DNA from 2 places in the Pseudomonas guariconensis genome. Region 2 is predicted to be linked to the other one. Evidence: predicted binding sites of a transcription regulator. Region 2 holds the regulator's gene; the other holds the start of a gene.
The links. Region 2 encodes FliA, which starts transcription of late flagellar genes. Its sites were predicted from a motif close to CTAAAGTTTNNNNNNNNNNNGCCGNTAA; they were not measured.

Region 1 (3,429 bases), 400 kb from region 2:
ACCAGCGCCAGCACACACCCGAACAGCACGGCATGCTGCAACTGCTCGAGGCGGTCCTGGGCCTGCACGGCGTCCGCCTCCCATAACCTGAGTGACAGCGTGGGCCTGTGTTCGCTTTGCACCCGAATCAACAGATCGCTCGGCGTTGCGCCGACGAAAGTGATGGGCAGCAGATTCCGCTGACTGTGAATCGTCCGCGCCTCGATGGGCAGCGAAGGGCCGGTGCGCTGATGGTCGATCACTTCGCCGGTACGGGCATCGAGTTGGTAGAGATCGATGTCTCCGACTCGCCAGGGCGCAACTTCCAGCCAGCGCTCGGTGACCGGCAAGTCCGGTGCCTGGACCTTGAGCCTCAGCCAGAGCGCGGAATGACGACGCGGCGCGCTCAGAAGCGCTTTGCTGGCTGGACGCCAGCGTGCCTGTTGCAGGGCCTGCTGCGCTTCGAGGGCCTGTCCGGGGGGCTCTTCGAAGACTTGGGCACTACCAGTGAGCGCTTGGAACGGGGCGTGGAAACTGCGCTGATCGAACACCGCCACCGAGCCGAAGGCCAGCAACAACAGCAAGGCCCCGAAAAAGACCGTGCATGCGCTACGAGCGTCAGTCGACATCGCCCGACTCCAAGTTGCCGCGCGACTGGCGAAACTGATTGGGCGAGAGCCCGTAACGGTCGCGAAACGCCGTCGAGAAGCTGGCGCCGCTGGTGAATCCCACCTCCAGGGCGATCGCCTGGGAGGCAAGGCCGGTGTTGGACAGCAGGCGGCACGCCTCCTTCATGCGTTCCTCTCGCAGGAATTCGAACACCGTCACCCCGGCGCACTGGCGGAAGGCTTCGTTCAGGCGTTTGCTGTTGGTGCCCACCTGCGCGGCCAGCTCGTGCAGGTCAGGGGTCGTGCTCAACGCATTCACCAACACGTTGCGCGCGGTCTGGAACAGTATGTTGTCGAGGTTGCGCACTGGTGCGGCCTGATGCTCATTCACCGAAGCGTTGTCCAGTTTGCGTCGAAGATGAATCACCAGCCGCAGACGGATCTCTTCCAGCCTGAAGGGTTTGACGATGTAGTCGACCGCGCCGCACAGCAGGCCTTGCACCCGCTGGTCAGGCATGCCCGCGCCTGTCAGGAAGATCACGGGGATCTGCCGGGTCAATGCCGAGGCCTGCATCATTCGACAACAGGTCAGGCCATCGCAAACCGGCATCAGCACATCCATCAACACGATGTCCGGATTGATCAGCTGAACCTTCTTGAATGCATCCTGGCCGTTGCGTGCCAGATACACGCGGCAACCTTGCTGCTGCAGGTAGTCGGCGAGCAGCATCCGCTCATTGTCGACATCATCGACGACCAGGATACGCTGCCCTTGGAGAACGTCTGGCGCAAGATTTAGCGTCTCGATGAAACTCCCTCCTCTACCGGCCGATTACAGAGCCGGCCCGCACCATCACGCAGGCCTGTACAGCCGTTTTATCGCATGCCACTTTTGCGCGCTTCAACTGCGGATACTTCGCGAGCGCGTCTGCGCCAACAAAAATTTCCCGCCAGCGAAAGACGCGGCCCTCCGGGCAAAAGCCACGCCCACCCAATGGCTTGATAATCCACGGTACACCGTGCTCGAAGTGCGACGTCCTCTTGACCGTGGAGCCTCTCCCCATGAATTTACGATCCCTCGCCATCGGAAGCCGCTGCGCGCTTATTTTCTCGCTCATCGCCTTGTTGACGCTGGCGATCGGCGTGACTGCCATCCTGCAAACCCGATCCATGAACGCCTCGGCCGAACAAGTCCGCCAGCACTGGCTGCCCGGTGTGATGGCCACCGGCGATATCAGCAACCATCTGGGGCGGATACGTTCGCTGGCCCTGCGCAATTTCATCGAGCAAGACGTTGAAGACGTGCGCAGGATCGAATCGCTCAAGGGCGATGTTTCCAGCGCGTTGGCCGAATACGAGAAAACCCTCCACAGCGAAGAAGACCGTGCCCTCTTCACCGCCTTCAGCCGCGAATACGCAAACTACCTGACGATACTGGACAAGGTCCTCGCAGCCCAGGGCGACAAGGCGGCGACCATGAACACCATCAAGCATGAGCTGTCCCCTCAGGCCGACAGCATGATGGCCGCCCTCAATGCCCTGCGAATCTTCAACTCCGACAGCGCCGACCGCGCAGCCGAAGCCAGCGAAAAGGCTTACTACGAGGCGTTCTTCGCCATCGTCGTAGCCTTGGTGGTCATCCTGCTCGTGATGCTGCTCTGCTCGTTCTTGCTGACCCGTAGCATCGTGCGCCCGCTGGCGGATGCCATTGCGGTCGCCCAGCGGATTGCCGGCAACGACCTGACCCAAGAGCTCCGTATCAAGGAGCGCGACGAGCCGGGCCAATTGCTGGCATCGCTCAAGCACATGCAGGACAGCCTGCGCCAGACCTTGCAGCACATCGCTCAATCCTCCGACCAGCTCGCCTCCGCGGCCGAAGAGCTGCACGCGGTGACCGAAGATACCAACCGTGGATTGCACCAGCAGAGCGCGGAGATCGAACAGGCCGCAACCGCTGTCAACGAAATGACCGCAGCCGTCGAGGAAGTGGCCAGCAATGCAGTCAATACTGCTCAGGCCTCCGAGGACGCCGACAGCACCACGCGCCAGGGCCGCGAGAAAGTCGAACAGGCACTGGGTTCGCTCCAGCAACTGGTGGGCGATGTCAGCACGACCTCTGGGCAGATCGCCGAGCTGGCGCACCGCGCCAACGAGATCAACCGCGTGCTCGAGGTGATCGGTGAGATCGCCGAGCAGACCAATCTACTGGCCTTGAACGCCGCGATCGAGGCGGCGCGGGCAGGCGAAGCCGGGCGTGGCTTCGCGGTGGTAGCCGACGAAGTACGCGCCCTCGCCCATCGCACCCAGCAGTCCACCGGCGAGATCGAACAGATGATCAGCGGCATCCGCTCCGGCACTGCGCATGCGGTCGATGCCATGCGCGCAAGTGAAAGCCGCGCCAACAGTACGCTGGAAATCGCCCAGGCGGCGGGCCACGCCCTGACGGTTATCTCCCAGTCCATGTCCACCATCAACGACCGCAACCTGGTGATCGCCAGCGCCTCCGAACAGCAGGCTCAGGTCGCCCGGGAAGTCGATCGCAACCTGGTCAATATCCGTGACCTGTCGATGCAGACCTCCGCGGGCGCAAACCAGACCAGCGCGGCCAGCCAGGCGTTGTCCCAACTTGCAATCGAACTCAACGGCTTGGTGGCGAACTTCAAGATCTGACCACGGAAGGGTTTGCGACGATGAACGACATTCAATCACCGGAATTTGCCTTGTGGTCGTCAAGGCACGTGCACTTGAAGGGGTTCACCGAATCCGAGTACGACGAGGCCATCCTGGAGGCCCAGTTGCTCCGGCAGAAGAGGTTGGTGACCGAGCAGGAGTGGATTCAAAT
Region 2 (3,429 bases):
CGGTCCGGCTGGTATGGGCAAGACCACCACGTTGGCAAAGCTGGCGGCGCGCTACGTGCTCAAATACGGCGCCCAGCATCTGGCGCTGGTGAGCATGGACAGCTTCCGCATTGGCGCCCAAGAGCAGCTCAAGACATTGGGGCGCATCCTCAATGTGCCGGTGACCTATGTCGACCCGGGCCAGTCCTTGGCCCAGGCGCTCGATCCGCTGTTGCGCAAGCGCGTGGTGCTGATCGACACCGCAGGCCTGCAGGCCAGCGACCCGGCCCTGCGGCTGCAACTGGAGAGCCTGGCCGGACGCGGCATCGCCGCCAAGAACTACCTGGTCCTGGCCACCACCAGCCAGAAGCAGGTGCTGACCGCCGCCTACCACAGCTACAAGCGCTGTGGCCTGGCCGGCTGCATCCTGACCAAGCTTGATGAAACGGCCAGCCTCGGCGAAGTGCTGAGCCTTGCCATCAGTCACGAATTGCCCGTGGCCTATCTGACCGATGGACCGCGCATTCCTGACGACCTGCAACTGCCGCGCAAACATCAGTTAGTCAGCCGTGCGGTCAGTGTGCAGATGCAGGACGAGCCCAGCGAAGAGGCGATGGCCGACATGTTCGCTGATCTCTACCACAACCCAGGCAAGCGTGCGGGTTGACGAATGGACAGCGCAAAGTACCTGCATCCTGAGCGTCGTGTTCAGCTCCTGATGTGGCCTGGGCCCCGAGACAAGGTAAAGAACAAACATGGGTAGCATGCATCCCGTACAGGTGATCGCCGTGACCGGCGGTAAAGGTGGCGTGGGCAAGACCAACGTTTCAGTGAACCTGTCCCTGGCGCTGGCCGAGCTCGGCCGCCGGGTCATGTTGCTGGATGCCGACCTGGGCCTGGCCAACGTCGACGTCCTGCTGGGGCTGTCGCCCAAGCGCACCCTGGCCGATGTCATCGAAGGGCGCTGCGAGCTGCGCGATGTGCTGTTGCAGGGGCCAGGCGGTGTGCGCATCGTGCCGGCCGCCTCCGGCACCCAGAACATGGTGCACCTGGCGCCAGCCCAGCATGCCGGGCTGATCCAGGCGTTCAGCGAGATCGGCGACAACCTCGATGTGCTGGTGATCGATACCGCCGCGGGAATCGGGGACTCGGTGGTGAGCTTCGTGCGCGCCGCGCAGGAGGTGCTGTTGGTGGTCTGCGACGAGCCGACCTCGATCACCGATGCCTACGCCTTGATCAAGCTGCTCAACCGCGATTACGGCATGAACCGCTTCCGGGTCCTGGCCAACATGGCGCAGAGCCCGCAGGAAGGGCGCAACCTGTTTGCCAAGTTGACCAAGGTCACGGATCGCTTCTTGGACGTCGCCTTACAATACGTCGGTGCCGTGCCTTACGACGAATGTGTACGCAAGGCGGTGCAGAAGCAGCGGGCGGTCTATGAGGCCTTCCCTCGATCCAAGTGTGCGCTGGCCTTCAAGGCCATCGCGCAGAAGGTCGACAGCTGGCCGCTGCCTGCCAACCCGCGCGGGCACCTGGAGTTTTTCGTCGAGCGTCTGGTGCAGCCTACCAGCGCAGGACCGGTACTATGAATGCGAGCGGTTTCAAGATGTACAGCCGGGCGGCGCGTGATGCCCACTACGAACTGGTCGAACGTTATGCCCCTCTGGTCAAGCGCATTGCCTATCACTTGCTGGCGCGCCTGCCGGCCAACGTACAGGTCGAGGACCTGATCCAGGCGGGCATGATCGGCTTGCTGGAAGTGGCCAACAAATACGATGCCAGCAAGGGCGCGAGCTTCGAAACCTACGCCGGCATCCGCATTCGTGGGGCCATGCTCGATGAGGTACGCAAGGGGGATTGGGCGCCGCGTTCGGTACACCGCAACACCCGCATGGTCAGCGACGCGATACGCGCCGTGGAGGCCAGAACCGGTCGCGACGCTAAAGATCATGAAGTTGCTGCCGAACTCCAATTGAGTCTCGATGATTATTACGGGATTCTGAACGACACCCTGGGCAGTCGCCTGTTCAGCTTCGACGACCTCCTGCAGGACGGCGAGCACGAAGGGCTGCACGAGGATGGCGCCAGTGGCCAGCTGGAACCTTCGCGGGACCTGGAAGACGAGCGCTTCCAGGCCGCGCTGACCGAAGCCATCGCCAACCTGCCGGAGCGTGAGCGTCTGGTGCTGGCGCTGTACTACGACGAAGAGCTGAACCTCAAGGAAATCGGTGAGGTGCTTGGGGTCAGCGAGTCGCGTGTCAGCCAGTTGCACAGCCAGTGCGCCGCGCGCCTGCGCAGCCGTCTCGGGGAATGGCGGGCACGTTGAGCCAGGGTTCGCCACCGTCGTTGGATGTTGTACCGAATTGATTGAATGCGCGTCCGGGGGCCGGGCGCGTTTAAGACTGCTTGGAGGTCTAATTGAACAAAGACATGAAAATCCTCATCGTTGACGACTTTTCGACGATGCGGCGGATCATCAAGAACCTGTTGCGTGACCTGGGCTTCACCAACACCGAGGAGGCCGACGACGGCACCACGGCGTTGCCGATGCTGGAAAACGGCCACTATGACTTCCTCGTGACCGACTGGAACATGCCTGGCATGTCCGGCATCGACCTGCTGCGCAAGGTCCGTGCCCATGACCGCCTCAAGGGTATGCCGGTGTTGATGGTGACCGCTGAAGCCAAGCGCGACCAGATCATCGAAGCGGCCCAGGCCGGGGTCAACGGCTATGTGGTCAAGCCCTTCACCGCCCAGGTGCTCAAGGAGAAGATCGAAAAGATCTTCGAACGCGTCAACGGCTGAGTCACGTCAGGGGGCGCCATGGAGCAAATGAACACATCGTTGGGGGAGTTCGAGTCGACCCTGAAGAAACACGCCCAGGAACTGGTCGAGAGCCTCGAGCACGGCCGGTTCGGCGAGGCGGTGCAGCTGATCCACCAGCTGAACCAGACCCGCGACCGCGGCCTGTACCAGGAAGTCGGCAAGCTCACCCGCGAGCTGCACAGTGCGATCGTCAGCTTCCAGATCGACCCGCGCATGCCGCAGGCCGAGGAAGTGTCGCAGATCACCGACGCCACCGAGCGCTTGTCCTACGTGGTCAAGCTCACCGAAGGCGCGGCCAACCGCACCATGGACCTGGTGGAGGCGAGCACGCCGCTGCTCAACGACCTGCAGGCCGAGGCCCAGAATCTGAGCACCGACTGGCAGCGCTTCATGCGCCGTGAAGTCGCAGCGCCGGAGTTTCGTGATCTGGTCAAGCGCGTCGACAGTTTCCTGACGCAAAGCGCCGAGGGGAACCGCAAGGTCGCTGGCCATCTCAACGACATTCTCCTGGCCCAGGACTACCAAGACCTCACCGGCCAGGTGATCAAACGGGTGACCGCGCTGGTCACCGAAGTCGAAAGCAATCTGCTCAAGCTCGTGCTGATGGCCAGCCAGGTCGACCGT

Region 1: the regulator FliA is predicted to act here: its motif matches at 1,395-1,422, upstream of AB1N67_RS09110 (methyl-accepting chemotaxis protein).

The regions. Positions count from the first base shown of each region.
Region 1 is NZ_CP162012.1:2,011,292-2,014,720, reverse strand. It holds gene AB1N67_RS09120 (ATP-binding protein) at 1-608, opposite strand, end outside; gene AB1N67_RS09115 (DNA-binding response regulator) at 598-1,347, opposite strand; gene AB1N67_RS09110 (methyl-accepting chemotaxis protein) at 1,650-3,257, shown strand; gene AB1N67_RS09105 (hypothetical protein) at 3,278-3,429, shown strand, end outside.
Region 2 is NZ_CP162012.1:1,612,419-1,615,847, forward strand. It holds gene flhF (flagellar biosynthesis protein FlhF) at 1-646, shown strand, start outside; gene fleN (flagellar synthesis regulator FleN) at 735-1,568, shown strand; gene fliA (RNA polymerase sigma factor FliA) at 1,565-2,305, shown strand; gene AB1N67_RS07335 (chemotaxis response regulator CheY) at 2,410-2,784, shown strand; gene AB1N67_RS07340 (protein phosphatase CheZ) at 2,803-3,429, shown strand, end outside.